DNA from 4 places in the Oryzifoliimicrobium ureilyticum genome. Region 4 is predicted to be linked to each of the others. Evidence: predicted binding sites of a transcription regulator. Region 4 holds the regulator's gene; each other region holds the start of a gene.

Region 1 (7,590 bases), on a different contig from region 4:
TCGACCGCGTAACGGTAGCCTTCCAGCATGGTATAGGCCTGCTCCACCGCTTTTATTTGCTTTTCAGCCTTGGATATGGCTTCGGCAAGCGTATCGCTGCGCGCACGTAACATGCTTCCGAGCACGTCCGCACTTGGTCTTTCGCTGATGCGGTCGAGATGGTTGCGAATTCGTGCCCTATGCCGTTCGAGTTCAAGGATATGAAAACGAGTATTGACGATTTCGTCCGTCAGCCTTCTCCGCATGAGAGCCACTGGATCAAAGCTGCCGGGATCCCTTTCATCGAGGATAAGTTCGTTGACAAACTTGTCGAGAACCAAAAGCCCCTCGAGATCCTGAACGTCAGCCAGTTGCGGATCATAGCCGGTTTCGTCGTAGATTTTACGTCTGACGGGATCCTTCAACAAATCATAGGCGAGGGTCAGGTGCTCGAACTCCTGCTCGCTACCCCCGGTATCCGGATGAGCCTTCTTAACCCGCCGGCGATAGGCAGCTCGCACTTCCGCTTCCGTAGCGTGACGGGCAAGGCCGAGGGCTTCGTAGGGATCAATCAAGATGCATCCTCGCTGTTATCGGCATAAGCCAAACCATACAGCATATGGCCCCGCGATGGGGAATGATTCCGGAAAGAAACGGCGCGTCTTGCGAAAACGAAGCAGCGCGATTTCCACTTTCGCCCAGTTCTAGATTGGGACAAAGGCAATCTCAAGATCGCTATGAGACTGTCCACGTTCAGACGCTGCAGGCACTGGTTATCAAACCGGGAAATACAGCAACTTTGTGCCAAAATGGATTTCAGGAGTGGATTAACCATAAGCCTTAGAGATTGATTCATCCTCTCGCAGCAGTTTCCCGCACTGTGGCTGGGAAACAACGACAGAGGACGAAAAAAGATGACCTATGGTATCCTTTTTGCGGCAGCGCTGACGGCATGCGTGTTGACAATAGCAGCAATTGGCAGCCAGCCGCCAGCCGATCATCTAAACGGCGAAGGATGGCCACAGATACAGGTTCAGAAGGCTGCTCGCCTGGTGCCTGACCAACCGCTTGTGGCACCCGCACAATAGACTTTGAAGATTATGACTCCCAGCCAAAAACGCTTCTGCCACCGAGGGAGGATGACTGCCTGAACTCTCCGGCAACGATTTCCTTGAGGTCGGGGCCAGTCACATAATTTTCCAGCCGCCGAGATTGTTCGTCCAGGCGCTTCAGGGCCTCAAGCTCTTCCTCTCGTCCAAGACGGGCTTTCGAAACGGCTGACTTCATTACGCTGATCGTTTCGTCATAGACCTTGATCGGAACAGGAAATGGGTGTCGATCCTTCCCGCCATGGGCAAGAGAAAAACGAGCAGGATCGGAAAACCGACAGGGCGCGCCGTGAATGACTTCCGCAACCATGGCAAGCGCCTTGACGGTTCGTGCTCCGACCCCGGGCACGAGAAGCAGTTCTTTAAAATCCGCAGGACCCTGCTCGACGGCTGCGGCAATGTTTCCAGACAGTCTCTTCATATTGATATCGCTTTCACGAACGTCGTGATGCGCCGGCATGATCAAGTGCGGCAGTTCCAGTTGGTCTTTCGGCGCCGACTTCTTTGATCCGCATTCCTGAACCATGAGAGCTGCAGCCTCTTTGGCGATGCGTTCCGGTGAGAGATTCTTGAGGAGATCCAATTGACCATTGCGGGAAAGATCGGCCCTGCGATCTGCAAGGTTCAGGATCTCACCCTGACCCCTGCCCTCAATCGCAGCATGTGGCGAATCGACAAAATTGGTAAGTCCTCGGGAGCGCCAGTGGTAACGGCGCGCCTGCCGCGTTTCGCCGTTCATGCCCTGTTGTATGACGACCCACTTGCCGTCGTCTGCAACGACAAAGCCGTGCAGATAAAGGTCAAAGCCATCCTGCACCGCGGCGCTGTCGACTTTAGCAACAAGGCGGCTTGTTTCCGCCAATCTCCCGGCATCGAAACCGACACGATTGCCAACCTCGAAAAGTTCGCTCGGCGTCTTACGCGATTGCGCCCCGCGTCCGCCGCACACATGAAGTCCAAGCTCGTTGCTTAACGGATTGAGGCCCCTTTTTAGAGCGCCGATGACGCTGGTGGTGATGCCGGACGAATGCCAGTCCATCCCCATCACAGCACCGAAAGATTGGAACCAGAACGGATGAGACAACCGATCGAGAAACTCCTCTCGGCCGTAATGGTGGACGATCGCCTCAGTTATGACCGCTCCGAGGCGCGTCATTCTCTCACCAAGCCACTTTGGGACTCTGCCGCTGTGAAGAGGCAGGTCGGCGCTGCCGGATCTGTTTGCCATTGATTTCCACGTTTATGTTTCGTTCTGTGTAGCGCATCCTGTGACAGATTGCATCTGGTCCACATAGGAACTTGTGTGGTGGCGAAGCGTTAAAGGGCGTTCCTTCCTTTCATATATCGAGATCTATTGTGGACCAGCACCCCAACGTTAAAAGCGCCGATGGGAAAAAAGCTCTTCCGTCCGGCCAAGATGAAAACCAGCGGCAAGAGGAGCGTTCGAAGTCTGTTCAAGACGTCTCCAAGGACGAAAGCGTACAACAAACTGCCGATGAGGCAGATACCGATGCAGATGCCGGTGAGAAAACGCCCCCTATCTGGCGCCGCCACCCCCTCCTCATCGCCGCCATCCTCGTTGCTTTGATCGCGATTGCAGTTGCGAGCTATTTCGTCTGGCTGATCTACTTCCATCCATACGAGACCACAGACGATGCCTTTGTCGATGCGCGAACCTTTTCCGTTGCCTCCAAGGTATCAGGCTATGTTGCCGACGTCAGAGTCTCAGATAACCAGCACGTCGCGACAGGTGACGTCATTTTGACCATCGACCCAAGCGATTATAAAATCGCGCTCGATCAGGCCAATGGTCAGGTTGGCGTTGCCAAGGCAAGTATCGCTAATGCAGATGCGCAGATCGCAGCCGCCGGAGCCTCAATTGATGAAGCGAAAGCACAGCAAGTCTCTTCAGAGGCCGCTTTGCAATATGCCAGGGATGAGAACGACCGTCAGCAGCAATTGGTGAAAAGCGGTGCGGGCTCGCAGCAGGCAGCGCAGCAAGCAGCATCGAACCTGCGACAGGCTCAGGCGAATTATGCGCAAGCGCAGGCGAGCGTAACATCGGCAACAAAGAACAGATTATCCGCGGAGGCGCAGCGTGCGAGTGCTGTTGCAAGTCTTCATCAGGCTGAAGCACAGGTAGAATCGGCTGAACAGAACCTTAAATACACAACGATCACGGCTGCCCAACCCGGCCGGATCGTTAAGCTGTCTGGCTCCAAGGGACAGTTTCTCCAGGCTGGTCAGGCCGTTTCCATGTTCGTGCCGGATGAAGTTTGGATCACCGCGAATTTCAAGGAAACGCAACTCGCAGATATGCGGCCAGGCCAGCCGGTCGATGTCACAATCGATGCTTATCCGGCAGCTACGCTGCATGGAAAGGTCGATTCTGTTCAGCCGGGCTCGGGAACTGCCTTCTCGCTACTGCCAGCAGAAAATGCCACTGGCAACTACGTGAAGGTAACGCAGAGAGTTCCGGTCAAAATCGTAGTGACCGATTGGCCGAAAGATGTCTCTATAGGTCCTGGCATGTCGGTTGTCCCGAGCGTCACCGTAAGGCCGAGGAACTAACGTGAGCACAGCCGCCGCTTCTGCAGGTGCAAACGAGGGATCGGCGCGCGCCGCTAACCCTTGGGTCATCGCGATGGTCGTGTCGCTTGCGACTTTCATGGAAGTCCTGGACACAACCATCGCCAATGTCGCCCTTCGCTACATTTCAGGAGGCCTCGCCGTCAGCTCTGACGAAGCCTCCTGGGTGGTCACGACCTATCTCGTGTCCAACGCAATTGTCCTCGTCGCTAGCAGTTTCATCGCCAAGCGCTACGGCCGGCGACGTTTCTATCTGATATGTCTAGCGACATTCACAGCATCTTCGATCCTCTGTGGCCTCGCCTGGAACCTCGAATCACTTTTGCTTTTTCGAATGATCCAAGGCTTTGCCGGTGGCGGCATGGTGCCGATTTCACAGTCCATCCTCGCGGATTCGTTCCCGCCCTCGAAACGCGGTCAGGCTTTCGCTCTATTCGGCGTTGCTGTCGTTGTCGCTCCTGTCGTCGGACCGACGCTTGGCGGATATCTTTCCGATAATTTCTCCTGGCATTGGTGCTTCTTGATCAATGGACCTGTCGGCGTCCTGGCCTTCGCGCTGATCTATATGCTGGTCAATGAGCCCGCTTCGTTGAAAAAGGAACGCGAAGACATGCGCAGAAAGGGAGTTCGCTTCGACATCGTCGGCTTTCTGCTCGTTGCAACATTCCTTGGCGCGTTGGAACTTGTCCTTGACCGAGGTCAGACGGAGGATTGGTTCGGTTCGAATTTCATCGTCGTCAGTACGATGATTTGCGTCGCCGCATTCCTATTGGCGATCCCGTGGCTCATAAGCGCCCGCAATCCTGTGGTTGACGTCAGGCTGCTCGCAAGCCGGCAGTTCGGCTCCTGCTTCATCGTCATGCTGGCGACCGGTGCCATTTTGATTGCAACAACGCAATTCATTCCGCAGGTTCTGCAGGAAAATTACGGATATACAGCGACATGGGCCGGAATGGCATTATCTCCAGGCGGTCTGGTCACAATGTTTATGATGTTCGTTGCCGGACGCTTGAGCGGACGCTTCCAGCCGAAATACATGATCGCGATCGGCATGGCGATCATCGGCCTTGCCATGTACGATCTTACGCGCCTAACGGCAGACGCTAATTTCGGCTTCTTCGTCTGGTCGCGCATCTTCTTGGGAATAGGCCTGCCGCTGATCTTTATTCCCATGACGTCAGCCTCCTACGACGGTTTGCGTCCTGACCAAACGGACCAGGCCTCCGCGCTTATCAATGCGGCTCGCAACACCGGTGGCTCTATTGGCGTTTCCATCGCGTCAAACGTGCTCGCTCATCGTGAACAATGGCACCAGAGCAGACTTGTTGAACACGTCATCCCGTCTGACCCAGCGTATAATCAGGCGATGCAGACTGCGACACAGGTTTTCGTGCAGCGTGGATCAAGCTCAGGTGATGCACAGTCGCAAGCCATGGGATGGATCTGGCAACAGGTTCAGCAGCAGTCAAGCTTCCTCGCCTATATCGACGTGTTTCACGTCTTGATGCTGATCTCGCTCGCGATGGTGCCACTCGCCCTGATCTTAAGACGCATCGATCTGGGCAACGACGATCACCCCAAAGCCGCCCATTGATGACTCGAACCGCGGAAAATTGATTGGTTACAGCGCCATAGGGAACAATCAAGGCAAGCTCACGTTTAGAGCTAGCAACGAGCCTGGGGAGTTCTCTATGACAGAAATTCGAGAAAAAGAGCGACGCAACCGCACAATGCGCGGTCGTCCCTATAGTCTCGCCGAGTTCATGGCGAAGTACGACCTTTCGGAACAGGAAGCCGGAGATCTTTATACGCGTTTCGGCCCTTCATCGGTTGAGCTTGATCTTTTAATGGCTGCAAAGCGTCGTATTCCTGCACTCCCGGACCCGGTAGCGGAATAAAGATGCGCTCGTAGCACGTAAGAGAGCTGGAAGTTGTGATGTCCGAAGGCAAACAAGCCTTCGGACTTTTTATTTGAGCTGATCTCGACAAAGTCTAGCTCGACGGCGATCTACCTGCTGGCTTCATACGTAGAGCATAAAAATGCCAAAGGGAAAGTTTTGAATGACGCAGGACGAGCCGCGCTCCATTATTTTGTGGTTCAGAAAAGATCTTCGACTTGATGACAATCATGCCCTCAATGCTGCGGCTGAGAGCAATCAGCCCATCATACCGGTTTTTATTTATCAGCCGGACGCAGACAAGGGTGGCCCCCTGGGCGAAGCCCAAAAATGGTGGCTGCATCACTCCCTGCAAAGCCTTTCGGACAGCTTGGATCAAAAGGGAGGAAAACTGCTCCTTGCGTCCGGTGACGTCCAAGACATACTTCGCGAGCTGACGCAAGCCACCAACGCGCAGGCGATCTATTGGAACCGATGCCATGATCCCGTGTCAGCTGAAATCGATGAGCAAGTCGAGCAAATTTGCGACAAAGCCGGTCTGAAAACCGAGATTTTCCCAGGTCAGCTGCTTCACGATCCTGATAGGATCAGAACAGGCGGCGGCAGCGGCTTTCGCGTTTACACGCCATTCTGGCGGGCCCTTGAAAAGGAGCCGGAGCCGGAAGAGCCGCTCTCAGCCTCCCGTAAACTGCTGTTTGCCGCCCACAAGGTGAAATCGGAACGGCTCGACGATTGGAATCTCCTGCCGAAGAAGCCGAATTGGGCAAGTCATTTTTCCGAGCTTTGGGAGCCAGGCGAGGCCGGCGCAAAGAAACGGCTTCACAGCTTCATAAAGAACCATATCTCCGGCTACGCGAAGAACAGGGATATCCCTGCAGTCGACGGTACCTCGCGGCTTTCTCCGCATCTCGCACACGGAGAAATTTCGCCGAGACAGATCTGGCACGCCACCCGAGGCCTCGGGCACCAGGTCGGAAGAGAAGATGTCAGGCGCTTTCGCCAGGAACTGGTATGGCGCGAATTTTCCTACCATCTCCTGCACTATTTCCCCAAACTTGCGTCAGCAAACTGGAACGAGCGTTTCGACAGGTTCGCTTGGCGAGGGGATAATGCTCAGTTTCGCGCATGGGCGCGTGGGCTTACAGGTTATCCCATCGTCGACGCGGGAATGCGTCAACTCTGGAAACATGGATACGTCCACAATAGGGTTCGGATGATTGTCGGCTCGTTTCTCATCAAAGATCTGATGATCGATTGGCGCAAAGGCGAGGAATGGTTCCGCGATACGCTGCTCGACGCAGATCCTGCCAACAACGCAGCCAGCTGGCAGTGGGTGGCCGGAAGCGGAGCAGATGCATCACCGTTCTTCCGGATATTCAATCCCATTACGCAGGGAGAAAAGTTCGACCCGAACGGCGATTACATCCGGCGTTACGTTCCAGAGCTTGCCAAGCTCGACACTGCTTACATCCATAAGCCCTTCGCGGCGCCGGCCAGCGTTCTCGAAAACGCCTCCGTGGTTCTGGGTAAAACCTATCCGAAACCAATCGTCGATCACGCCACAGCACGAAACCGTGCACTTGACGCCTACAAAGCGGTAAAGAGTAGCGACGATTGACGGGAGCAAGAGAGCTACCCCAATAGTCACGACAGCCTCGAACTCTCGCGAGGTGAAGTCTAAGCTGTGGGGCGCTGGAGCAAACTATCCAATGAGGTCGCCGATGATCTGGCGAAACGACCCAGTGAGTTTGAGCGGCGCATCGAGAACCGAATAGGCAATGCAGGGACGCTCGCTCTCTGCAACAGGCTGGTGATCAAGATCTCCGTCTGCAACGGAGATATCGCCCGGTCCAAAACGGCCATGCCCATCACTGTAGGCACCGTCGAGCACCAATGTCAGCTCAACGCCCTTATGTGTGTGAGCAGGCATCTTACGGCCAGGACGAATCCACATCATACGCACGTCGAGCCCATCCAGTTCGATCTGATATTCCTTGAAACCCGGAAGCTTTGCT
Region 2 (7,590 bases), on a different contig from region 4:
TTCGCCTGTGGCAGGCAAGGAAGAGAGAGTAAGCGGTGGCAAACGGACCTACCCATCAGTTCCTGATCAACAAGATTATACCAATCGAGATCGGTGGAATTGATTTCTCCTTTACCAATGCATCCCTGTTCATGGTTGCATCGGCCGTATTGTCGGCAGGCTTTCTTTATTTCGCTGCTTCCAGCCGTGCTCTTGTTCCGGGCCGCGCCCAGTCCGTGGCCGAAATGGCCTATGAGTTTATCGCCGGAATGTTGAAGGAAGGCGCAGGCACAAAGGGAATGAAGTTCTTCCCGATGGTCTTTTCGCTGTTCATGTTCATTCTGACGGCAAACCTGCTCGGCATGGTTCCTTACTTCTACACCGTCACAAGTCAGATCATTGTCACTTTCGCGCTCGCGATGTTCGTGATTCTGACCGTTCTGATCTACGGCTTTTATAAGCACGGTTTTCACTTCTTGCAGATCTTCGTTCCCTCGGGCGTGCCGGGTCTTCTGTTGCCGCTGGTCGTTCTCATCGAAGTCATCTCTTTCCTTTCTCGTCCGATTTCGCTTTCCGTTCGTCTTTTTGCAAACATGCTTGCTGGCCATATCACGCTGAAAGTCTTCGCTGGCTTCGTGGTATCGTTGAGCGCACTTGGTGCAGTTGGTATCGGAGGAGCAATTCTTCCCCTCATCATGACCGTCGCCCTGACCGGTCTTGAGTTCCTTGTCGCCTTTCTTCAGGCTTACGTTTTTGCGGTGCTGACTTGCATGTACCTCAACGACGCAATCCATCCTGGTGGCCACTAAGGATTAAGACATTGGCGTCTTCAGGGCGTCAGTCATTCGCCGCATAACCATTTCAAAGGAGTTCAATATGGAAGCGGAAGCAGCAAAGTTCATCGGTGCAGGTCTGGCTTGCTTTGGCATGGCCGGTACGGCTCTTGGCCTTGGCAACATCTTCGGCAACTATCTGGCAGGCGCTCTGCGCAATCCGTCCGCTGCTGACAGCCAGTTCGGCCGTCTGGTGTTCGGTTTCGCAGTTACGGAAGCTCTGGGCATCTTCTCGCTGCTCATCGCTCTCCTCCTGCTCTTCGCCGTTTAATTAGGGCGAATTTCGGAAATCACGGCTCGCCGCCTGCGGGCCGTGATTCTTCATATATGCACCTGGAGGCGAGCATGTTTGTGACTTCGGCTTACGCTCAGGAGGCCGCGCCGGCGCCTGCCCCGCAAGCCGCACCGGCGACTTCGCCGGCACCTGGCCCGGCAGCCGGCCAAGTACACACCGAAACGGGTGTTCCCGCCGAGGGCGCTCATGGTGGTGTATTTCCGCCGTTCGATCACACGACCTATCCTTCGTCATTGCTTTGGCTGGTCATCACGTTCGTGATTTTCTACCTGGTGATGCAAAAGGCCGTTGTTCCGCGTCTTGGCGGAATCCTGGAGAGCCGTCACTCGCGCATTGCGCAGGACCTTGAGGAAGCAGCTCGCCTGAAGGCAGAAGCTGATGCCGCTGTTGCGACCTACGAAAGCGAACTTGCTGCCGCTCGCGCTAAGGCAAACAGCATCGGTGCTGCCGCACGCGATGCCGCCAAGGCAAAAGCGGAAGAAGATCGCCGTGCCGTTGAAGCCAGCCTAGCCGAAAAGCTGAAGGCTGCCGAGGCTCGTATCAGTGAGATCAAGACGCGCGCCTTTGCCGACGTCGGATCGATTGCAGAAGACACAGCTGAGGCGGTTGTCGAACGGTTGATCGGACCATCCGCATCCAAGGCCGACATCGCCGTTGCTGTTGCAGCCGCTGGCAAGGGAGCCTGATCCATGTTTCATTTCGACGAAACATTATTTGCCTTTGTTGGCCTTCTGATCTTCATCGCCCTCATCGTCTATCTTAAGGTGCCGGGCATGATGGCCAAGTCGCTTGACGACCGCGCCGATCAGATCCGTAACGAGCTGGCCGAAGCAAAGCGTTTGCGCGAAGAGGCGCAGCACCTTCTTGCCGAATACCAGCGCAAGCGGAAAGAAGCGGAAGCGGAAGCTGCTCAGATCGTTGCTGCTGCGGAACGCGAAGCTGAAATGCTTCGTGAGGAAGCAAAGCGCAAAACCGAAGAATTCGTGGCGAACCGTACCGCGGTTTCGGAACAGAAGATCAAGCAGGCCGAGGCTGATGCTATGAAGGCTGTTCGCGTCGCTGCTGTCGATTTGGCAATTTCGGCGGCAGAGAACGTGTTGGCCGGCAAGGTCAACGGCAAGCTTCAGTCCGATTTATTCCAGAATGCAATTGGCGAAGTCAAAGCTCGGATGAACTAAGTTCAGGTTGCGCAAGTAACAGCGCATCACGAATTGAAAATGCTGCCTGCATCATCTGCGGGCAGCTTTTTTGTTGCCACTACGAGCGCTCTACGAACCGGCGTCTGGGATCTGAGAGCCAATCCGCGCAACCGGATGGCCTACAACGGACGTGATGGCCATCGAGGTTCTACCTGCTTTTCAAGATCCCATGGACTTCAGGGCAATGTAGCGAGACACTGATCCAAGGTCGAGCACGCTTTGTAGGCCGAATATACGGGCCAGCGAAGCGCGAAGATCAGCGAAGCGCTCACGACCGGAATGGCTTAGCTAAGCTGAAGCGGGACCCTTGCAGTTTTATGGTTCTATGAACTCACCTTGAGCGCTAGGCGCATCCTGACGTAAGGGTCGGAACGTCATGCGGTGCAAGGGGCAGGGGCCATGCAATTCAATGCCAGCGCGATGCTGTGCAGTGCCATAACCCGCATGGGAAGCGAAACCATAAACTGGAAAAACGATATCTGCGCGGCTCATTATACGGTCGCGCGTCACCTTTGCAACGATCGAAGCGGCCGCAATCGACAACGAGCGCGCATCGCCCTTGACCACCGCCTCTGCGCCGCATTTTAATCCAGGTGGGACATCAAGCCCGTCGGTCAGGACAAAAGCCGGCTTGACAGATAATCCGCAGACGGCACGACGCATTGCATCAAGGCTTGCCTTCCGAATGTCGGTGACATCGATTCTCTGTGATGAAGAGGAGGCGATAGAAACGACTGCGTGTTTCAGGATCGCGTCGAACAGGATTTCCCGCTTCTGATGCGACAACTGCTTGGAGTCGTTCAAGCCCTCAGGAATACGATCAGGGTCCAGAATGACAGCTGCGGCCACCACGGGACCTGCAAGAGGGCCACGTCCGGCTTCGTCAGCGCCGGCTACTGGCCAAAAACCATTCTTCCGTGCCTTCGTTTCAAAGGCGAAATCAGGCGCGCTCAGTGGAGCTTCAAAAAGAAGAGGCGAATCGGGCGACGTGCGACGTTTCATGCGGCGGAACTTCGCACGTCGGCCCGATCAGATGCAACCCCCTGTACGAGGCGGCGCCAGGAGGTTGCGTTACAGCAGGACGAGGGGCCCACTGTAACAACGGGAAGTGGACGAACGCACCTTCCCGAAAGCTTTGCGAAACAGCGCTGCACGCTCTTTCTCACTTACAGCGCCAATTCAATCTTGCGTTAAACCCTCTTTTTTCGCGTTCACGCAGTCCGCGGCCAGTTGCAGCTTTTAGAGAAGCGAAAGCTGAACCCCGCTCCCATCTGGAGGGACAAAGAGGTCGTCGCGCAACGGCATGCTGCGCCGCGTCATTCCAAGACGCTTTGTTGCCATTTCAAACCTTCGCGCAATCTGCCACGCATAGGGGCCTGCGCCCTTCATTCTCTTTCCAAATTCCGCATCGTAGTCCTTACCGCCACGCATAGAACGCACCAGCGACATGACGTGCCGGTAGCGATCCGGATAATGCTGTAGAAGCCAGTCACGAAAAAGCGGCGCCACTTCTAGCGGTAACCGCAGGATGACATAGCCGGCCTCTTGTGCGCCTGCCGCATTGGCTGCCTCCAGAATACGCTCAAGCTCATGATCGTTAAGAGCAGGTATCATCGGCGCGGCCATTACGGCCGTGTGTATGCCTGCCTCAGAAAGCTGTCTGACAGCTTCTATGCGCAATGATGGTGTGGAAGCACGTGGCTCCATCGCGCGTGCCAATTTGCGGTCGAGTGTCGTGATCGACAAAGCCACACGGACAAGGCCGCGCTCTGCCATGGACTGAAGGATATCCAGGTCACGCAGAATCAAGGCAGATTTCGTCACGATCGAGACGGGATGGTTCGAGCGATCCAGGATTTCCAGTATCTGCCGCATGACCCGCCATTCCTTTTCGATTGGCTGGTAGGGATCGGTGTTGGTACCAATCGCGATGACGCGGGGTTTATAACCCGCCTTGGCGAGTTCGCGCTCAAGAAGCTTCGGTGCGTCTGGTTTGGCAAAAAGTTTTGCTTCGAAATCAAGTCCTGCGGAAAGCCCCATATAGGCGTGGGTCGGACGCGCAAAGCAGTAGATGCAGCCGTGTTCGCAACCACGATAGGGATTGATCGAACGATCAAATGGAATATCGGGCGATTCATTGCGGGTGATTGCTGTTCTCGGCTTTTCAACCTGCACCTCCGTCCTGAACGGCGGCAGTTCTTCTAAGCTTTGCCAACCATCGTCGAAAGTCTCCCGCTGCTTCGGTTCAAAGCGCCCACTTGGGTTTAGGCCTGCCGCACGTCCCTTGCGCCGGTCTATGTCGACACGCAATCCAGATGCTGTCACAAGTGCATCGGCAATATCCGCCGAGTTGGCAGGTGCGAATGCAGCCTGCCCCGCTAGGGACTGCTCTCTCATTGGGGATCTCCTTCGGCGCGACAAGTATGTCGCTGCCATTGACGAAAACATAATTGAGAAACGAGAACAATACAAGAACAAAAATGTTCGTTATGGAGGAGAGCTCGGATGCCGAAATTAGAGCAATGACCCTGCTGTCACCGATGCATTATTCAAATCACGCTTCTGGTTATCGCGGTTTAGCAATTCTGCCATGCTGGCAATCCACTGGCATTCTTCCGCCTAGAGCATTATAAAATCAAGCAATGTTGACAGTCATCCTCGAATGCCGAAATCATGAGCCAGAGCTCACGCAGACCCTGTCCGTGCTCGTAACTGGCGCAGTCGAGGGATTGGTGCGTGACGTCATCATTCTCGATCTCGATCGGGCGGATGGTGTTGCGCGCATTGCCGATGCTGCTGGCTGCCTTTATCACACGCAATGGGACATCAAGGACATCGTTCGCAATGCACGCGGAAGCTGGCTTCTGTTCGTCGAGCCCGGAGCGCGGCCGCAGCCCGGCTGGGTCGATGGAATCAGTGAGCATATCTTGATAAGCCGCATGCCGGCGCACTTTTCGCCCGCGAGAGGATATCGACAGCCACTGATCAAGCGGCTGTTACGTTCCACGCCACCCTTGGAACTTGGCCTTCTGATTGCGAAAGAAGAGGCACTGGCGAGCGCCGAAAAGGCAGAGACCGTCAACGACATCTTGAAGGGACAAAAACCCAAGCGGCTCTCTGCCGAGTTGATACCGTCCTGGGTGATGCGCGCTAAAGCCAGATAGTTTCTGGACGCTTGCTAGAGCTTCGCCCCACGCTTCAGATGCTCATCGAGCCGCGGCATGATCTCCACGAAGTTACATGGTAGATGACGGTAGTCCAACTGGGCCTTCAATATCCCGTCCCAGGCATCCTTACAGGCGCCGGGAGAACCGGGCAGAACGAAGACGAAGGTTCGCCCTATCAAGCCTGCCGTTGCTCGCGATTGAATGGTCGACGTCCCAATCTTCTCATAGGAAATACGATGAAAGATTGCCGAGAAGCCATCCATCCGTTTGTCGAATAGCGGCTCAAGCGTATCAGGCGTAACGTCACGGCCGGTGAAGCCCGTGCCGCCGGTGGTAATGATCACGTCGACGGCCTCATCCTCGCTCCAGGTCTTAACCTGACCGGCAATTCGTGAGCTATCGTCAGAGACGATCTGCCGGTCTGCCAGCCGATGACCTGCGTCGGAAATTCTTCCCGCAAGCACATCTCCCGACCGATCCGTCACGAGGTCGCGAGTATCCGACACCGTCAGAACTGCAATTCCCAGAGGGATGAAAATTCGGCTTTCATCAAGACCCGGCATACTGTCCTCCAGAAACCGTTTCGGTTGCTTGAAAATACCAATCCGGTCGCTCTTTACAAAGGCGCTCTTGTGCCTCGGTGGCCTGCGCCATCGTTTCGAAGACACCGAAGCACGTTGCCCCAGACCCTGACATACGCGCCAGAAGCGCGCCTTGGTCTTTCAACATCTCGGAAATAACGCCAATTTCGCAGAGTTTGGCACGGGCGGGCGGTTCAAGGTCATTGCGCGCGTGGCTGATAATGCTTCGCCAATCGCCGTCCGGCTGCAGTTCGATCTGAGGATTTTCCTTGCGATTGAGGGCGCGGAAGATTTCCGGGGTCGAGACCGCCTTGAGAGGATTGGCAAGAACCAGGGAAAACACGGGAAAGTCGGCAATGGGTGTGATCTCGTCGCCCACGCCTCGTGCGAGAAGTGGGCAACTTGCCAGACACATCGGAACGTCTGCTCCTAGCGTCAGAGCAAGCTGGCCCAGCACCTCCGTCGAAACGGTCGCATCCCAAAATCGCAGAAGACCGCGCAATGTCGCGGCGGCATCGGCCGAGCCGCCGCCGATACCGGATGCGACTGGAAGATTCTTTTCAAGATGAATGGCAACCGGTCTCGCCTCGAAACCGGTTTCACCGAGCTTGGCGCGAAGAAGGTCTTTCGCACGCACAACGAGATTGTTTGCATCCTGATCGAGCTTGGCTGCAAAACGGCCCGACAAACTGAGTTGGTCGTCAGTGGCCTCGGAAAAATGCAGTCGATCGCCATGCTGCGTGAATGTGACGAGCATATCGAGAAGATGATAACCATCCTCACGCTGTCCCGTGACATGCAGCGCGAGATTGATCTTCGCGCGTGCATCCTCACTGATCTCAATCGTCATGGCCTTCGCGCCAACTTAAAGAATTACGACTTCTTGTCGGCTGGCGGCGGTTCCACGGGTGCCGGATCGGGCTGCTTCTTATCTGCCGATCGAGCGTCATTGGCCAAAGGCGGCAGACCATTTGCAATCTTGTCCTTGATCTGCGGGATCTGTGCTTCTTCAGGACTGCTGCTCAGCGCCCTGTTCCACTGGTAGACCGCCTCGAGCTTCCGTCCAACGCGCCAATAAGCATCGCCGAGGTGATCGTTGATGGTTGGATCGCCGGCCTTTAGTTGCGCAGCTTTCTCAAGTTCACTCACCGCATCGTCAAATTTGTTCAGCCGGAAGTAAGCCCAGCCGAGCGAGTCGATGATATAGCCGTCGTCCGGCCGCAACTCGACGGCCTTGCGGATCATATCCAGACCTTCGTCGAGGTTGCGGTTCATATCGATCCAGGAATAGCCGAGATAATTTAGAACCTGCGGCTGGTTTGGATTGAGCTCCAGCGCCTTGCGGAAATTCGGCTCGGCCTGATCCCACTTCTTCAGGCGCTCGTAGGCAATGCCGCGCTGAAAGAAAACCGGCCAATCTGTTTTGGCAGGCAAAGGCCCCAGCATCTCAACAGCCTTGTCATACGTCTCGGCCATGGCTTGATAATCCTTGGCGTCAGACAGAACGCTGCCGTAAGCAAGGTAGCTTCTAATATC
Region 3 (7,590 bases), on a different contig from region 4:
TCGACAAACTACCCCGAGGAGAGGGAAAGATCTTGCCGACGCAAATGCTGCAGGTTGCTGAAGGCATGGCGTCAAGCGCCGCCTTCGCCGTTGTCAGACTTGGCGGCGCGGCAACGCTCTGGGCAGCGGCTGGGAACGACCAGACGGGTTCGAAGATATTAAGCGATCTTGCACGTGACGGGATTGATGTCAGCGAGGTGACGATTGTGGACGGTGCGCCGAGCGCCTTGTCAACAATTTTAGTCGATGCGGCCGGAGATCGTTTGATCGTCCCGTTTTACGATCCACGACTTCACGAGAACCCGCCGCCTGTCACGGAGGACTCGATCCGCCGTTTCCAGGCGGTCATGGTCGACGTGCGATGGCCCGTTGTTGCGTTCGACGTCTTGACGGTTGCGCGACGACTTGGCATTCCCGCCATCCTGGATGGGGACGTCGCTCCCGCAGAGACGCTGTCGCGCCTTGGAGATGCGGCAGACTACATCATATTTTCTGAGCCGGCCGCACGTTCACTGTGCGATCAACCCAAGCCCGGGGACCTCGTTCGCACGCTTGCTGCGCGTTTTCAGCATGCACTCGTCTGTGTGACCTTCGGCGCTCAAGGCGCCTATTGGGTGGATAGAAGAGACGGCAATCTCTATCATCAGCCTTCCCTTCCAGTCGCTTCAGTGGACAGTCTTGCGGCCGGCGATGCCTTTCATGGTGCGTTTGCTTTGGGCTTAGCTGAAGCTCTGGATGTAAAGGACGCTGTTCGCTTGGGTTCAGTTGCCGCGGCCCTGAAATGTATGGTCTTTGGCGGAAGGATCGGGATGCCTTCACGCCCGGCGAGCGAAGAAGCACTCGGCCGCTTACCGGCTTATATCCTGCATAGTTAAAGTTCCTGCCTCGTTATGCGGCTCTGGTTGAAAAAGCTGACGTTAGCTTGGATTTAGTCTGCTTTCATTGAATGCATAAGCGTGTCATGAGGTCCAGCTCTTAGATCGGATAGCCGTTTACGCTGGCGGGGAAGGCCAGCGGAAAGCGTGTATGGATCATCTCCTGATCCATTAGACCGCACGCCATAGGCAGCGATCAGTAATATCTTTCTCATGGCTCGGGAACAAAAGCTGCAAGAGAAGGTTGCAAGCCCACAAGGTCATCATTGAGAAGGAGATATTCTAATGGGTCGTGGCATTCTACTCTGGCTACTCGGCGTTCCGCTGCCAATCATCATCCTGCTCGCGATTTTTGTACGCTAGGAATGTCGATGTCCCTTTCTCAACCCGCAGATGTCACCCCTATCGAGTCATCGAAGCCAGCGATTTCATGGGGCCCGATCTTTGGAGGCGCTATTACCGCGATCGGTATCACTCTGATCCTCTTGCTCTTAGGATCAGGCTTTGGCTTGACGATGGTCTCGCCGTGGTCAGGCGAAAGCAGTTCTGCGACAACCATCGGTGTAACGGCAGCCATCTGGCTTGTGGTCGTTCAATGGCTATCATCAGCACTTGGTGGATATCTTACTGGTAGATTGCGCACAAAGTGGGCAGCCATCCATACAGATGAAGTTTTCTTTCGAGATACAGCACATGGATTTATGAGCTGGGCGTTGGCGACCATTATTGTGCTTGGATTTCTCGCGTCATCTCTCACATCGCTTGCCGGGGCGAGCGCGCGTGCCGTAGGAAGCGCAACCTCCACTGCATCTATGGCGGCGACACAGACAGCGGCATCTTCGACAAGTGGGGAAAACTCATCAACCTCCTACTTCACTGATGCCCTATTGCGCCCCGAGCAGGCATCGGCGCAGGCGCGAAGCGATGATGGCGCAGCGACGGCTGAGGTATCTCGTATCCTTATCCATGGGGCGGCGAGCGGCGGCGTTCCAGATGCAGATAAAACCTACATCGCAGGTATCGTCTCGGCCCGCACCGGTCTCAACGAAGCCGATGCACGGGCGAGAGTTGATAACGTCCTCAATCAGATCAATGACGCGAAGCAGAAAGCGCAGCAAGCAGCTGATGCTGCTCGCAAAGTCGCGGCAACGACAGCTATCATCGGCGCAATCTCCTTGCTCGTTGGGGCTTTCATTTCATCGGTTGCTGCTGCCCTTGGCGGAAAACAGCGCGACGACGAGGAAGATCTTTTCGTCACGGGGCGGGCTCCCCGGGTCTAACTCTTTGGCATGGGGTTTTCGGACCCCATGCTTCTTCTCAGTTAAAGCCGTTATTTCGTCGAAACACGTCAAAGGGCCAAGGCAAAGTTAAAGGTTCTGACACATTTCTGCTTCGCCCTATCCTTGTCCTGGAGAGCGTGCGGCAGTGGAAGCGGATAAAGGGCTCGGCGTCTCGCCGCGGCTCGCGAAACCGCGGAGAACCTCTTACTATGACATGCACGACAGGAGATGTGAGACAACCTTCACACGCGTTTGACCTCATACCGTGTCATGCGCTTAGCGCATTTTAAGCATGGTCCATCTCAAGCATGGTCAGGGCGTTTTCAATGGCTGCTCCGGAGGCAGTGTTGTCAAGAACGCACCAGCCATCTGGAGCAAGTCGCTCCAAGTTCGCACGCAGCTCATCATCGCTATAGCTCGAGTAGTACATCCTCGGTTTCCCGTGGAGGCGAACATACCTTGCCGGGCGGTCAAAGTCCGCCGCGGGCCACACCGGTGCCGGATCGGCAAGAACGCGGTCGATCTTGAATTTCCTCAATAACTCAAGCGCTTCGGACGACATCCAGCTCTTGTGCCGGACCTCGATCACGAGCTGCCCGTCATCTTCATTTCGCATCTCTTGGAACGCGACGTCGAAGCGTTGCGGATCAAAAGCCAGAGACGGCGGGAGCTGACAAAGCAGCGGCCCGCGCTTCGTTTCAAGTGGCGCAATATCATCTAGGAATATCTTGAACAGAGGTGTGATGTCCCTCATCGCCTGAGCATGAGTGATGTCTTTGGGGATCTTTATTGCAAAGCGAAAGTTGTCCGGTACGGCCTCTGCCCAGCGCGCATAGGTCGCTTGCTTGTGACGGCGGTAGAAGGTCGAGTTGATCTCAACGCCGTCAAATACGGAAGCATATCGTGCTAAGCCGCTTCCCTCATGTGCGAATTGACCTGCCACCTTCTTGGGGATCGACCAGCCCGCTGTTGCGATAATTGGCACGTTTGTTCTCCTGATCCAGCGCTCGTTTCGAACGAGGACATCAACAACAGTGTTCCAAACGCATGCTCGCAGTCGCGGGAACCGCATGCTCAAAAGAACGTTTAGTGAACAGACAAAGGAGGAAGTGATGAGTGACAATCCCAAGACTGATACGGTTTCCAATACACAAAAGGATCCCGACGATTGGGTCAGCGGCGATGAGCCGATGACTGGCGCGCAGCGTTCTTACTTGAAGACATTGTCCGAGCAAGCACATCAGCCTGACGTATACGCCGACGATCTCACCAAAGCCGATGCCTCAAAGCGCATCGATGCGCTGAAAGAAAGCCTGAAATTGGATTGAGAAACAGGTTTAACGGGTCGACATCAATGCGCTGCAACGACGTTCAGTTGCCAAATCGCCGAACGAAGCTCACTTGGAAGGATGGGTTTCGAAAGCAACGGAATTTCGGGATCCGCTAGGTCTTCTGCCACCTTGGGCAGCGAGTGACCCGTCATGACCACGACGGGCACTTTCCATCCCGCCTGCTCGCGCACAGCAGCAATACATTCCTTGCCCGTCTGTCCTCGACCTAGATCAAAGTCAGTAATGAGGAGATCGCAGGGGTCGAACGAAGCCGGAATAGCTATTTCCGCCTGTACGATGAAACCCCATTGTCGCAACAATGTCGCTGTCGCAAGAAGAACGGCCTCGTCATCCTCGACGAGCAGGATTCGCAAACCGGCAATTTGATCCCCGAAGACTATAGGCGCTGAAGAAGGCCTTCTGCTCCCCAGTGACGGATCGGCAATTTGGAGTCCGGAAATACAGACAGATGTGCCAGAGCCGACGACCGACCGCAAGTCAATGCGCAAACTCATCACGTCGATGAGGCGCTTCACGATGGCCAAGCCTAATCCAATCCCTTCGACGTCCTTCTCTCCCCGCCTGTGAACTCTGTAGAACTCGTCGAAGACACGCGACTGGTGCTCCAGCGCAATGCCGGGGCCCTGATCGTAGATTTCGATCGCCAGGTTTTCGCCCTTACGTCGGCAGCCAATCAAGATTCTGGACCCTGCGGCATACTTGATGGCGTTGCTGAGAATATTCTGCAAGATTGTGCTCAGCAGCGATCGATCGACCACGACATGATGTCGACAGGGCACGAGAGTAAGTTGCGACCCGGCTCGTCGTATAGCCTCCTCGTTTTGGCTGGCAACCTCGCCGATAACCTCATTGATCGGAATTGTCTCGGGCTTCGGCGTTAGCTTGCCACTGTCGAGTGCAGATATATCCAGTAGCGACTTGAACAACCGTGACACGCTCTTCAGAGACCGATCGATATTATCGACCATGGCAATATCATGCGGCTTCAGATCAGAATTCCTGAGGCACGCGGTAAAAAGACTAATCGCGTGAATGGGCTGTCGGAGATCATGACTTGCATGAGCCAGAAATCGCGATTTGGAGAGGTTTGCCTCTTGCTCTGCTGCATAGGCGCTCTGCAACCGCAGCAGAAATGCCAAGGTGTAAGACGGTGCAAGGACTGCCATCACCACAAAGGTCAAAACCACATAGGGATTTTGTTGCCAGTAGACGTTAAAGTACGTGCTGATTGCGAGCGAGCAAAGGGCGAGTGCAGTGGCGGGCAACAAAAAGCGCGGACCAAAGCGCAACCCGACCACCACCGTGTGCCAAACCACGAGCGCCGCAATAAGGAACAGTGGAGCACCGCCGATGGACATCGCTATCGTGCAAAACGTGTAGTCGAGGACCAAAACAATGCCGCGGCGCAGCTTGTTGACGCCAGGCTTAGCAACAATCCAGCCCAACAGCACAAAAGCGTAAGGAACGTAGAAGCCGAAAAGTACGTAGAAATACTTGCTTTCAGGCGGGGTAGCGCCCCTCGATATCAGGGGGAGTATGTAAGCCATGGCAATAAACAGAACGATGATGCGCATGATTGCTTGCGCTCGTTCGGTATCAAATGCGGCATCATTACGCATGCCAAAAAGGCGGATCACTCTAGAATACTTCAAGGTTCGTCCGATTAAAGTTTTCGCACAAATTCAAGCCGGATCGCTCGCCCAAGAGTGCGAAGCCGCTCCAATTATAACAACAGCCGGCATCTCCCGCTGTAGAGTCATTATCATTTCGAAGTCTTCAGAAACACAGTTTGATGTATTGGGAGTTATTGCAGGGAGAAGCCGACCGGATTTTTGGGAAAATTGGTAGTATCAAATAGACAGCGTCGCAAGACACTGCCAGTAAACCCGAGAGAGTGAATGACGGATCCAATCCTCCGCGCGTGTGCCTGGCGCCCTCATATCCAAGGAACCAAGCTTTGCCAAGAGTGCCTTATCTAGGTCAGGGACGACATTCTCTTCAACGCGGCGACGACCTCACCATGATCATATGGTTTTGGAAAGAACACCGTGCGCGCTGGGATGCTGCTGTCATCCAGTCGAAACTTTCCTGATGTAATGATGATTTCAATGGGAGGCCAGCGATTACGGATGGCCGCCGCCAACTTCAAGCCGCTCATTGAACCGGGCATATCGATGTCTGTGAAAACGACGATTATATCGGTACGAGCCTCAAGGATGGTGATTGCCTCATCGGCATCGCGTGCTTCGATAGGCTCGAACCCTGCCTCCTCGACAAGATCTAGCGCCATCATCCGGAGAAGCGGTTCGTCTTCCACCACCAGAACCGGTTTCCTCTTGGGTTGCTGATACTGGTTCATTGTCATTCCGTATGCTGTAGCTGCGTCAGTCTCGCTTTCATTTCGGCGCAAAAGCCGGTGTCATGATAACTCGTCTCAACACCGCCTGTTCCGATCAGGCCCATACGAATTAGCTTGGACCCGAAGCCCTGCCTCGATGGCGCTTGAGCCGGCGGACCGCCAATTTCCCGCCAAACAAGTTTGAATTCTGCATCAGGCTCTGTTCCGCCCACAAACCAGCGAAGCTCTACATGTCCAGTTGTGTTCGAAAGCGCTCCATATTTAACGGCGTTGGTTGCAAGTTCGTGCAGCACCAGCGAGAGCGACAAAGCGCCTTTTGGACCGATGGTGATGTCCGGTCCTTCAGCGACTAGTCGCTCGCTCGAAACAACCCGGTGCAAAGTAGAGGCAATCAGCCGTCCGATTGGCGCCGAGTTCCAGTATTTGTCAAAAAGGATATCATGTGCAGAGCTGAGCGCTTGGATGCGGTTGATGAGAGCATCGACCGGCTCGCGATCGGTGACAGACCGGAGCGTCTGTGTTGCGATCGCCTGCACCATCGCGAGGGTGTTTTTGAGCCGGTGGCTCATCTCCCTGTTGATCACTGTCTGCATTTCTTCTTCCGCTTTGCGGTCGGAGATATCGGCGACAGCGACAACCGCGCCCGTTAGTCGACCATCGGTATCTTTGACAGCTTCTCCGTCAATCGAAATCCAGATCTCCGAGCCGTCTGGCCGAACATAGCGAACTTCCAAATAAGCTTCGTCTGCTCTACCTGAGGTTATGATTGCAAGCGGATATTCCTCGGCATGGACAGCTCGACCATCCGCATGCTTTGCTGTGAAGGCACCGTATTCCTGGCGCGATTGCGCGATCAGCGCGTCATGGCCGAGCATGGCGACGATTCGACGATTTTGCATCACGATCCGGCCGGAAGGAGCTTCGGCCAGCAAGACGCCAACCGGCATACTTTCGATGACGGTCTGAAGCTGCTTCTGGCGATTTTCCAGTGCAGCTTCCATGCTCAGTCGCTCAGTGACGTCGAGAAATAAGATGACGAAGTCATCCCCGTTCAGAGGATGGACGTGTCCCTCATAAGTCCGTCCGATCGCTCCAACTTGCCGCACGAAGATATTAGGACGTCCGGTATCCACCACGCTGGCAATGTCCGTGATCCATGCCTCCTCGATATCAGGAAATAGTCCACGGATTGTCCTGCCGGCGACGTTCTTGACTGGCATTCCTAAAAGTTCACCCCAGGCCCGATTGACCTTCTTATATCGCCAGTCGATGATCCCACCCTCGGCGTCTCGAATGGCTGTGCCGAGAATAAATCCTTCGGACATCTGTTCGAAAAGGCCTCGCCAATAGATCTCGCTTTCGCGCAACTCGATTTCCGCTCGCTTGCGCGCGGTCACGTCAGTCACGAGAGCGGCAATATGATCGTCGTCCAGCTTACGAATGCGGTTCTCGAACCATCGGCCGCCGAGCGCTGATACCGTATTCTCATGCTCGACGACCTCTCCTGTCGTCAGGACACGATCGTATGGCGGAAGCATTTGCGGCAGAGCTTCCGGAACGAGATCGGACAATCGGGTACCGACCACCGCGACTGCAGAAAAACCGGTAAGGCGCTCGAACGCCGGATTGATTTCTTCGAATTCGACGTCAGTCAGCTGCCCGGAATTGCTGCGGATCGCACGAGCAACATAATAACCCTCCTGCATATCTTCGAAGAACCTGCG
Region 4 (7,590 bases):
CGTTCGCTGATGTTAACTTGAACATAGCTGGAAGCATCAGAATCTGGCCGGTTACAACGTCCCGGCCAGATTTGCGTTATTCGATAGCAAGGACGACGCCAGTCGGACCATACTCAAGGGTCGCCTGGCCGCCTTCGATGTCAAGCTTATCAAATTTTCCTTCCATCGAACCAGCGGTGAATATCGGGATCCGATCGCCTTCATGCGGATGATAGCCCTCCGCAAAGCTGACATGCAGTGTGCCAGCGATCTTGGCAGGACCACTGACGACCATCCGTTCTCTTTTCGCTGAGACGAGATCCACGGCAAGGGTACCCTCACCCGACTGCCGATATCCAGATCCGATATGAACGCCATCCTTGGCCGTCACCTCGAGACGGCCGCCTGATACCGACACATTACCCGTTCCAAGTGCTGATGATGAAGCAGCAATCAATCTGCCGCCTTCCAGGTTTGTGCCGCCGCTGTAACTATTGTCACCTGTGAGTTGGATTGTACCGGTTCCTTTTTTGGTCAAACCGCCGGTACCCGAGATATCGTTACGCCAGCTATCGAAAGCATTAAAGCCCCCTTCCGATGCATTCATATTGACGGTTACATGGCCGTCGAAACGTCCGTAACCGTCAGCGGCGGCGAAAAGATTGAGGCGCCCGTAACCTTCCTGATCGTCCAGGAACGGGTAGCCTGAGCCGATCTCCGTCGTTGCCAGGACCTCGCGGCGCTGCAGTGGATTGAGATAAGGCTGGCGTGTCTCGAGAAGTACTTCCGCACCTTGCGGAACCTTCGCGGCTTGTGCTCCGTCGTGGATTTTAGGAAAGCCATAGGTCAGCCGAGCGGCCACAAAGGCCTTGTTTGTGGCGTGGTCCGAGAAGCGGTCTTCTTTCGTTGGGGCTGCGTGGGAAAGCGTCTCCAGATCGCTGTCGCTTCCCGCATGCACGGCGGAACCCAGCCAGGTTTGTGCCTGCTTGAAAGCCGAGATCTTCAACTCACCCAAATCAGGACGGTTCAGATTATAGACAACCGCTGCAGTCCCGAGCATCCTACCGCCCATGACGTCAAGCGGCGAATGCATTCCCGCACGGATGCGGTTTTCCCCCAACTCGAAGGCACGCGTCAGCATCTCCTGGTATCGTTGCGGAACCAGATAGGCCATGGCAAGTGCATCCCTCCAAGCTTCGGCCGTGTGGCCGCTTGGAAATCCGCCATCCTCAACGGGCTTGCTGCTTTTCGCAGGCACAAGAGTCGGCAGGAGGACCACCTCGTTACTCCAGCGGAACGGGCGAGCATATTTGAAGTAGCGCTTTGCCGGCTCTGTTGAACCGTTCTCGCTGACCGCGTTGATGAGATCGACTGCGAGTCCAAGATCCGGATTGGCGGGGGTGTTGGCCTTCGTGTCCTGCCTACTACCAAATCCCCGATCGTTGCCGCTGTCCTCGTATTTGACTTTATCGGCATCGGCAGCGACCGATGTGATGCTGGTGGTTTGCTTCGATCCAGCCTTCCATGCCTCCATCAAAGGACCGAGGCCATCGACAATGCTGGCGTTCTTACCGCGCCTGTCATCGAGATAGGCTGCGATAGCTTCATTGGCGGTTCTCTCCCGCGTTGCCTTCACGACATATGCAATATTGGCTTCATGAACGGCCTTATTGCGGATTTGTCCGTCGGTGGGACTGAACGGCACACCGTTCCAGTCGGTCGACTTCACAGCAGGGCAACCGTCTTTTGCGGGTGCTTCAACACCCGCGTCCACGAAGGGCGTTCTTGGCGTCCAAATGTCCAAAAAGCCGGATAAAAGAAAAACCGCTGCGTTGGTGTCCAGCGTGGCATGACACGCATCGCCTCTCAGGTTTGTGTTGCCCGCGCGGATGTAAGGGATGGGCTCAGCCGAGGACGATTCGGCGAAGGCCGTAGAAGAGACGGACGACAGCAACGCGGCCGCTGTAAAGCTTATCAGGAAATCGCGAAAAGTAATCATGCTCGAACCTCAGCCAACAGGTGATGCCAAATACGAATGAGATCGTGCACTAAGGCGATAGTTTTATGACAGCCAATCCACGTGTCGTAATCCTATCCGGCATCGGGCCCAACTTCACCGGACGAAGCCTTGGAAAAATCAACCTCTATAAATTTGGGCTTGCGGAACACACAATGAACAGCTAGTTTCGTTCTTGATTTGTTTCATATTTTTGAGGGTGGTTTAATGTTGACGCGCAAGCAGCAGGAGCTCCTTCTGTTCATTCATGAACGCATGAAGGAGTCGGGGGTACCGCCATCTTTCGACGAGATGAAGGATGCGCTCGACTTAGCTTCCAAATCAGGTATCCACCGGCTGATCACAGCTCTGGAAGAACGCGGCTTTATTCGCCGGCTTCCGAACCGGGCGCGTGCGTTAGAAGTTATCAAACTGCCTGAGACATTTCCGCCGGCAGCACAGCCGCGGCGTGGTTTCTCACCCAGCGTTATCGAAGGCAGCCTGGGAAAAACACAACCGCCTCCTACGCCCGCGCCAAAGCCGGTGCAGATTGAAGGCAATGGCGGCATTTCAGTGCCCGTTATGGGACGTATTGCGGCCGGTGTACCCATTTCCGCCATTCAGAACAACACGCACGATATTACCGTACCTCCCGATATGGTTGGCCCTGGCGAGCATTATGCGCTTGAGGTCAAAGGCGATTCAATGATCGAGGCGGGAATTTTCGATGGCGATACTGTCATCATTCGCAACGCCACCACGGCAAATCCAGGAGAAATTGTCGTGGCGCTGGTCGACGATGAAGAGGCGACGCTGAAGCGGTTCCGCCGCAAGGGGGCCTCCATCGCACTGGAGGCAGCAAATCCCGCTTATGAGACCCGGATTTTTGGGCCTGATCGCGTCAAGATCCAGGGGAAGCTGGTCGGGCTTATTCGGCGTTATCATTGATGGGCGGGAGCTGATCGTCGTAGCGGTCAGCTCTCCAGTCATAGCTGCGTTGGCGTGTCCAGGGGCGCTGCAACTTGCCCTCAAATGCAGTCGTGATGACAGGAGAGCCCAGATCGTCGATCCGCAGCTCAACGGATCCAGTGCGGCGAAGAGATTGTCCTGTGAAGAGCAGGGAACCAGACCTGCAAGATGTGAGACGGACTCGTGCAGCAAGGACGACGATATCAGCAGTGTCGCATGCAGGCCCTAAATAGATCGGGCTCTTGATTGTGATCACACTATAACCGCTACTTAATTTTGCGGCACACCATGCTTTATTGGCGCAAATGAATGTTTGCTCGAAACTGTTCGCCAACGCCTGACGCATATTGGCTTCAACGTCCGATGCCTCAGCCCGTGACAGTCGGCGGTTGCGGTCATCTTCCTTCACCGATGGCAGAGGGTTTTCAACTTCGGTCGGCTTAGTATGCTCTTCCAAGACAAGAGCGTGTTGCCATTGGGCGAAGATAAAATCGGGCGGGCCAGCGCGATTTGACGCGATCGCATGATCTTGAACGATCCCAACAAGCTCTCCGTCTTCGGCAATCAGTAGATCCGGCACAGGCGCTCCTGGTGCCAGCATCAAGTAGATAGACGCAAGTCCTATCAGAGCTGGTCCTATCAATCTCAGTCTGGTCCTCGTCAGTGTGAAGATCAGGAAACCAAGGACGGCGGTTGCGAAATACCATGATGGCATCCGTCCAATGTCCATGGTCCCACCCCAACTGGAAACCCACTTTGCGATCTCGATAACAAGTTCCAACCCAAAACCGACGATTGGCCAGAGCCAACCGTCGAGACCGAACGGCATGAGCATCATTGCCGCCGTTCCAAAAGGCATAACGATAAAGCTGATGATCGGCATCGCCATAAGATTGGCCGGCAGGCCATAGGCCGTCAGCCGATGAAAATGCTCGGCAGCAAAGAGTGCCGTGGAAAAGCCGTCGATCATCGATGATAACAAAATGCCGCCGATGAACTTGCCGATCAGTGAAAGCGGCTTGGCAAAGGGTAATCGCGCTGTGATCCCGGGCGCGCTGCTTCTTCGGGTCCATAAAGCGTAACTCGCCACAAGCGCTAGCGTAGCGGCATAGGACATCTGAAAGCTGGGTCCCAGCGCTTCCGATGGAGAAAGAACAAGAATGATGATGGCTGAGATGGCTACATTGCGCAGGCTGATCGACGGCCGGTCGACAAGGACGGCAATCAGCATGACGGCCATCATGATGAACGCACGTTCGGCGGATACCGCAAAGCCGCAAATCATGTAATAGGCGCAGAGCGTCAGAAGTGCTCCGACGGCGGCAATTTTCTTTGTCGGATAGGTGTGAACGATCTTCGGAAACAGACTGAGAAGATAGCGCAGACCGACAAAGAAGATGCCGGCTGACAGGGCCATGTTCAAGCCCGAAATTGCGACGATATGCGTGAGCCCCGCGATACGAAGCGCATCTGTGGTTTCCTTGGAGATGGCACGTCGCTCATCGGTCACAAGGGATGCAGCAAAAGCGCCGGCATCGCCAGGCAGAACTGCGCGAATACGGTCGGCTATGGCGCTCCGAACGCTTGCGAGATAACGGAAACTTTGCGCAGCAAGGCTCAATTCCTCTGACGGTTCCTGCGGCAGAACTTCCGGCTTCCCATAAAGGAAACCGTTGGCTCCGATTCCATCAAAATAAGCTGCGAAGGCGAAGTCATTCAGTTCGGGAAGCGCTGGGCCAGCCGGCGGTGTCAGCCGTGCCTTCCCCTTCAGGCGAGCTCCAATTGCAAGGGGCTCTGCCGCACCGCGCACGACGAGAGATACCTTTTCTGGCATTCGCTTCAGGTTGGGTCCCTCTGTCGCTTGCAAAGACAAAATATACCGCCAGCGCCCAGGCCCGCTGCTCTCGCGCTCCTCGATGCGGCCTGTCACGGTCGTGGTAACGGGCACATCCAGAATTGTCGCGCTTGCGCGCCAGCTTTCAAATGCAGCGCAGCCGATGCCAATGGCGAAGAGTAGGCCAGCAGTTGCGATAATCCGTTGTATCGCTCGCTGCTGACCCACCATCAGGTAGATGAGCAACCAAAATGCAATCGACGCTAAGATAACGGTCCACGGGAGATCGACCGGCATCTTGAACCACAAGATCGAGCCGCAGATCAGGCAAAGCGGATAGAAGAGAAACAGCCGTCCATGTGCAACTTCCTGCGCGGCGAGCAATTGCGTGTGCTCGAACAATACTAAGATTGATCGTGCAAGACGCAATGAAAGCGGACCGACGCTTTGCGTATTCGCCGGACGCACAATGGGCCACGTGCCCGATGTCGCCGCCAGAGAAGAGATCGGCTGAGCATTAGACGAAATGATGATAGGCTTCCCAGTAACCTCCTCATCTCTTACTTCGCTCATGGGAACCGCTCTACCGCATCGAAACTTCGGTTGAGAATGAGCCTTCACGGCGAATTGAGCAATATTATTCGATTTAAATTTAACGAGCCGCCGAGAAACCTAAAAAGCTTGGTGAATCATCGGCTTCACACTTTCATCAAACCTTTGCCACCTGCGCAAATAAGTTCACACTGCAATGCACAAAATGCCGGTGGAAGAACTTGGCAGCGCGCGCCCTATAATATAGCTATCGAAGATGACGCTTAAAAAACCAAGGCGCTTCAGCGCGCCAGCGGCCAGTCTGGAGGATCATCATGACGGAGCAAAGCGCAACCCTCAACCTTGGCGAAAAGAACGCCAATCTTCCGGTCCGAAAAGGGACGATTGGTCCGGATGTCATCGATATCGGCGCCCTCTACAAGGGAACTGGCGCCTTTACCTATGACCCGGGCTTCACTTCGACAGCATCCTGTGAATCGAAGATTACCTATATTGACGGCGATGCCGGCGTTCTCTTGCATCGCGGCTATCCGATCGAACAACTTGCCGAGCATGGCGACTTCCTGGAAGCCTGCTATCTCCTGCTTTACGGCGAACTACCCACCGCGGCGCAGAAAAAGGATTTCGATTATCGGGTCACGCATCATACCATGGTGCATGAGCAGATGAGCCGGTTCTTTACGGGCTTCCGCCGTGACGCCCATCCTATGGCCGTTATGTGCGGCTGCGTTGGCGCGCTCTCGGCCTTCTATCATGACTCGACGGACATCACAGATCCTCACCAGCGCATGGTTGCATCGCTGCGTATGATCGCGAAGATGCCGACCCTTGCGGCGATGGCCTACAAGTACCACATCGGCCAGCCTTTCGTTTACCCGAAGAACGACCTGGATTACGCCGCCAACTTCCTGCACATGTGCTTCGCAGTTCCCTGTGAAGAATACAAGGTGAACCCCGTGCTGTCGCGCGCGATGGACCGGATCTTCATCCTGCACGCAGATCACGAGCAGAACGCTTCGACGTCTACAGTTCGTCTGGCGGGTTCGTCTGGTGCCAATCCGTTCGCGTGTATTGCGGCTGGCATTGCATGCCTCTGGGGTCCCGCCCATGGTGGTGCAAACGAAGCTGCGCTGAACATGCTTCAGGAAATCGGGACCGTCGAGCGTATTCCTGAATATATCGCACGTGCCAAGGACAAGAGCGATCCATTCCGCCTGATGGGCTTTGGTCACCGCGTCTATAAGAACTACGACCCCCGCGCTAAGATCATGCAGAAGACCTGCCATGAAGTTCTTGGCGAGCTTGGCATCAAGGACGATCCGTTGCTGGACGTTGCCGTCGAGCTCGAGCGGATTGCTTTGACCGATGAATACTTCATCGAGAAGAAGCTTTACCCGAACATCGACTTCTACTCTGGTATTACGCTGAAGGCTCTGGGCTTCCCCACCACGATGTTCACGGTGCTCTTCGCTCTTGCCCGTACCGTCGGCTGGATCGCTCAGTGGAACGAAATGATCGAGGATCCGCAACAGCGTATCGGCCGTCCGCGCCAGCTTTACGTTGGCGAACCGCAGCGCGATTACGTCCCGGTCTCCAAGCGATAAGACACATGCCGCGCTCGAATGGCTTCATTCGGGCGCGGAAATCTTCACTTGTTCTGACGTCAACGCGTCTTTCAGGTAAAAGGCAACCGAGCTCGGCAATCTATCTTGCCCGGCTTTTTTGTTGGAGGAGATCAAGGACGATTCCAGCCGCCTTCTCACCAGGTGGAAGCTCGGTCTGCATTCTTTCCCAAACGAGATCGAAGCCTTCGATCATGGCTCGCCGCTGCAAGGTGTCGTTGCCCAACCTTTCGATCCACCGCGCCAGGCTTCCGCCGCGTACGACTTCGTTCAGATATTCCGGCACGACAGGATAATCGGCGATCAGGTTTGGCAAAGCCGCGCTCCACGTTTTGATCTTTCCGGCGAGAAGCTTGATGATCCAGTCTGTCTTATAGGCAGACACGGTTGGAATGCCGGCGAGGCCGAGTTCAAGAATAACAGTACCTGAAGCAGCCATGGCGGCGTCAGCTGTTGCGAAAGCCTGCCATTTATCGGTTTCTCCAACGAAAATCTCGGGCTTCACCTCCCATTGCGAAACAAGTGCTCTTATCTGCTCTGCCCTTCGCGTGACGGTCGGCAAAGTAAAGCGCATACCTGGATGACGCTTTGCAAGAATATCGACTGCCTGACGAAACGAAGGGATCAGGCGTGTGATC

Evidence for each region. The regulator LexA, encoded in region 4, represses DNA repair genes until DNA is damaged. The targets are predictions, from matches to a motif close to TGTTCNNNNTGTGTTCNG.
Region 1: the regulator LexA is predicted to act here: its motif matches at 2,326-2,343, upstream of VQ830_RS04360 (DUF763 domain-containing protein).
Region 2: the regulator LexA is predicted to act here: its motif matches at 4,766-4,783, upstream of VQ830_RS01275 (PA0069 family radical SAM protein).
Region 3: the regulator LexA is predicted to act here: its motif matches at 3,234-3,251, upstream of VQ830_RS12430 (DUF3072 domain-containing protein).

The regions. Positions count from the first base shown of each region.
Region 1 covers NZ_JBBBVQ010000002.1:250,062-257,651, forward strand. The annotation lists gene VQ830_RS04350 (J domain-containing protein) at 1-554, opposite strand, end outside; gene VQ830_RS04355 (hypothetical protein) at 894-1,067, shown strand; gene VQ830_RS04360 (DUF763 domain-containing protein) at 1,078-2,316, opposite strand; gene VQ830_RS04365 (HlyD family secretion protein) at 2,442-3,659, shown strand; gene VQ830_RS04370 (DHA2 family efflux MFS transporter permease subunit) at 3,661-5,271, shown strand; gene VQ830_RS04375 (hypothetical protein) at 5,369-5,575, shown strand; gene VQ830_RS04380 (cryptochrome/photolyase family protein) at 5,739-7,193, shown strand; gene VQ830_RS04385 (ChrR family anti-sigma-E factor) at 7,278-7,590, opposite strand, start outside.
Region 2 covers NZ_JBBBVQ010000001.1:260,921-268,510, forward strand. The annotation lists gene VQ830_RS01250 (F0F1 ATP synthase subunit A) at 36-788, shown strand; gene VQ830_RS01255 (F0F1 ATP synthase subunit C) at 856-1,083, shown strand; gene VQ830_RS01260 (F0F1 ATP synthase subunit B) at 1,158-1,793, shown strand; gene VQ830_RS01265 (F0F1 ATP synthase subunit B) at 1,797-2,285, shown strand; gene rnhB (ribonuclease HII) at 2,622-3,308, opposite strand; gene VQ830_RS01275 (PA0069 family radical SAM protein) at 3,546-4,703, opposite strand; gene VQ830_RS01280 (glycosyl transferase) at 4,949-5,470, shown strand; gene moaB (molybdenum cofactor biosynthesis protein B) at 5,485-6,036, opposite strand; gene VQ830_RS01290 (4-(cytidine 5'-diphospho)-2-C-methyl-D-erythritol kinase) at 6,023-6,904, opposite strand; gene VQ830_RS01295 (tetratricopeptide repeat protein) at 6,928-7,590, opposite strand, start outside.
Region 3 covers NZ_JBBBVQ010000008.1:34,455-42,044, forward strand. The annotation lists gene VQ830_RS12415 (sugar kinase) at 1-875, shown strand, start outside; gene VQ830_RS12420 (hypothetical protein) at 1,241-2,155, shown strand; gene VQ830_RS12425 (DUF72 domain-containing protein) at 2,442-3,140, opposite strand; gene VQ830_RS12430 (DUF3072 domain-containing protein) at 3,268-3,483, shown strand; gene VQ830_RS12435 (hybrid sensor histidine kinase/response regulator) at 3,507-5,159, opposite strand; gene VQ830_RS12440 (response regulator) at 5,483-5,866, opposite strand; gene VQ830_RS12445 (PAS domain S-box protein) at 5,869-7,590, opposite strand, start outside.
Region 4 covers NZ_JBBBVQ010000015.1:47,198-54,787, forward strand. The annotation lists gene VQ830_RS19210 (transglutaminase-like cysteine peptidase) at 1-10, shown strand, start outside; gene VQ830_RS19215 (acid phosphatase) at 77-1,978, opposite strand; gene lexA (transcriptional repressor LexA) at 2,204-2,923, shown strand; gene VQ830_RS19225 (ComEC/Rec2 family competence protein) at 2,904-5,351, opposite strand; gene gltA (citrate synthase) at 5,645-6,934, shown strand; gene lpxB (lipid-A-disaccharide synthase) at 7,035-7,590, opposite strand, start outside.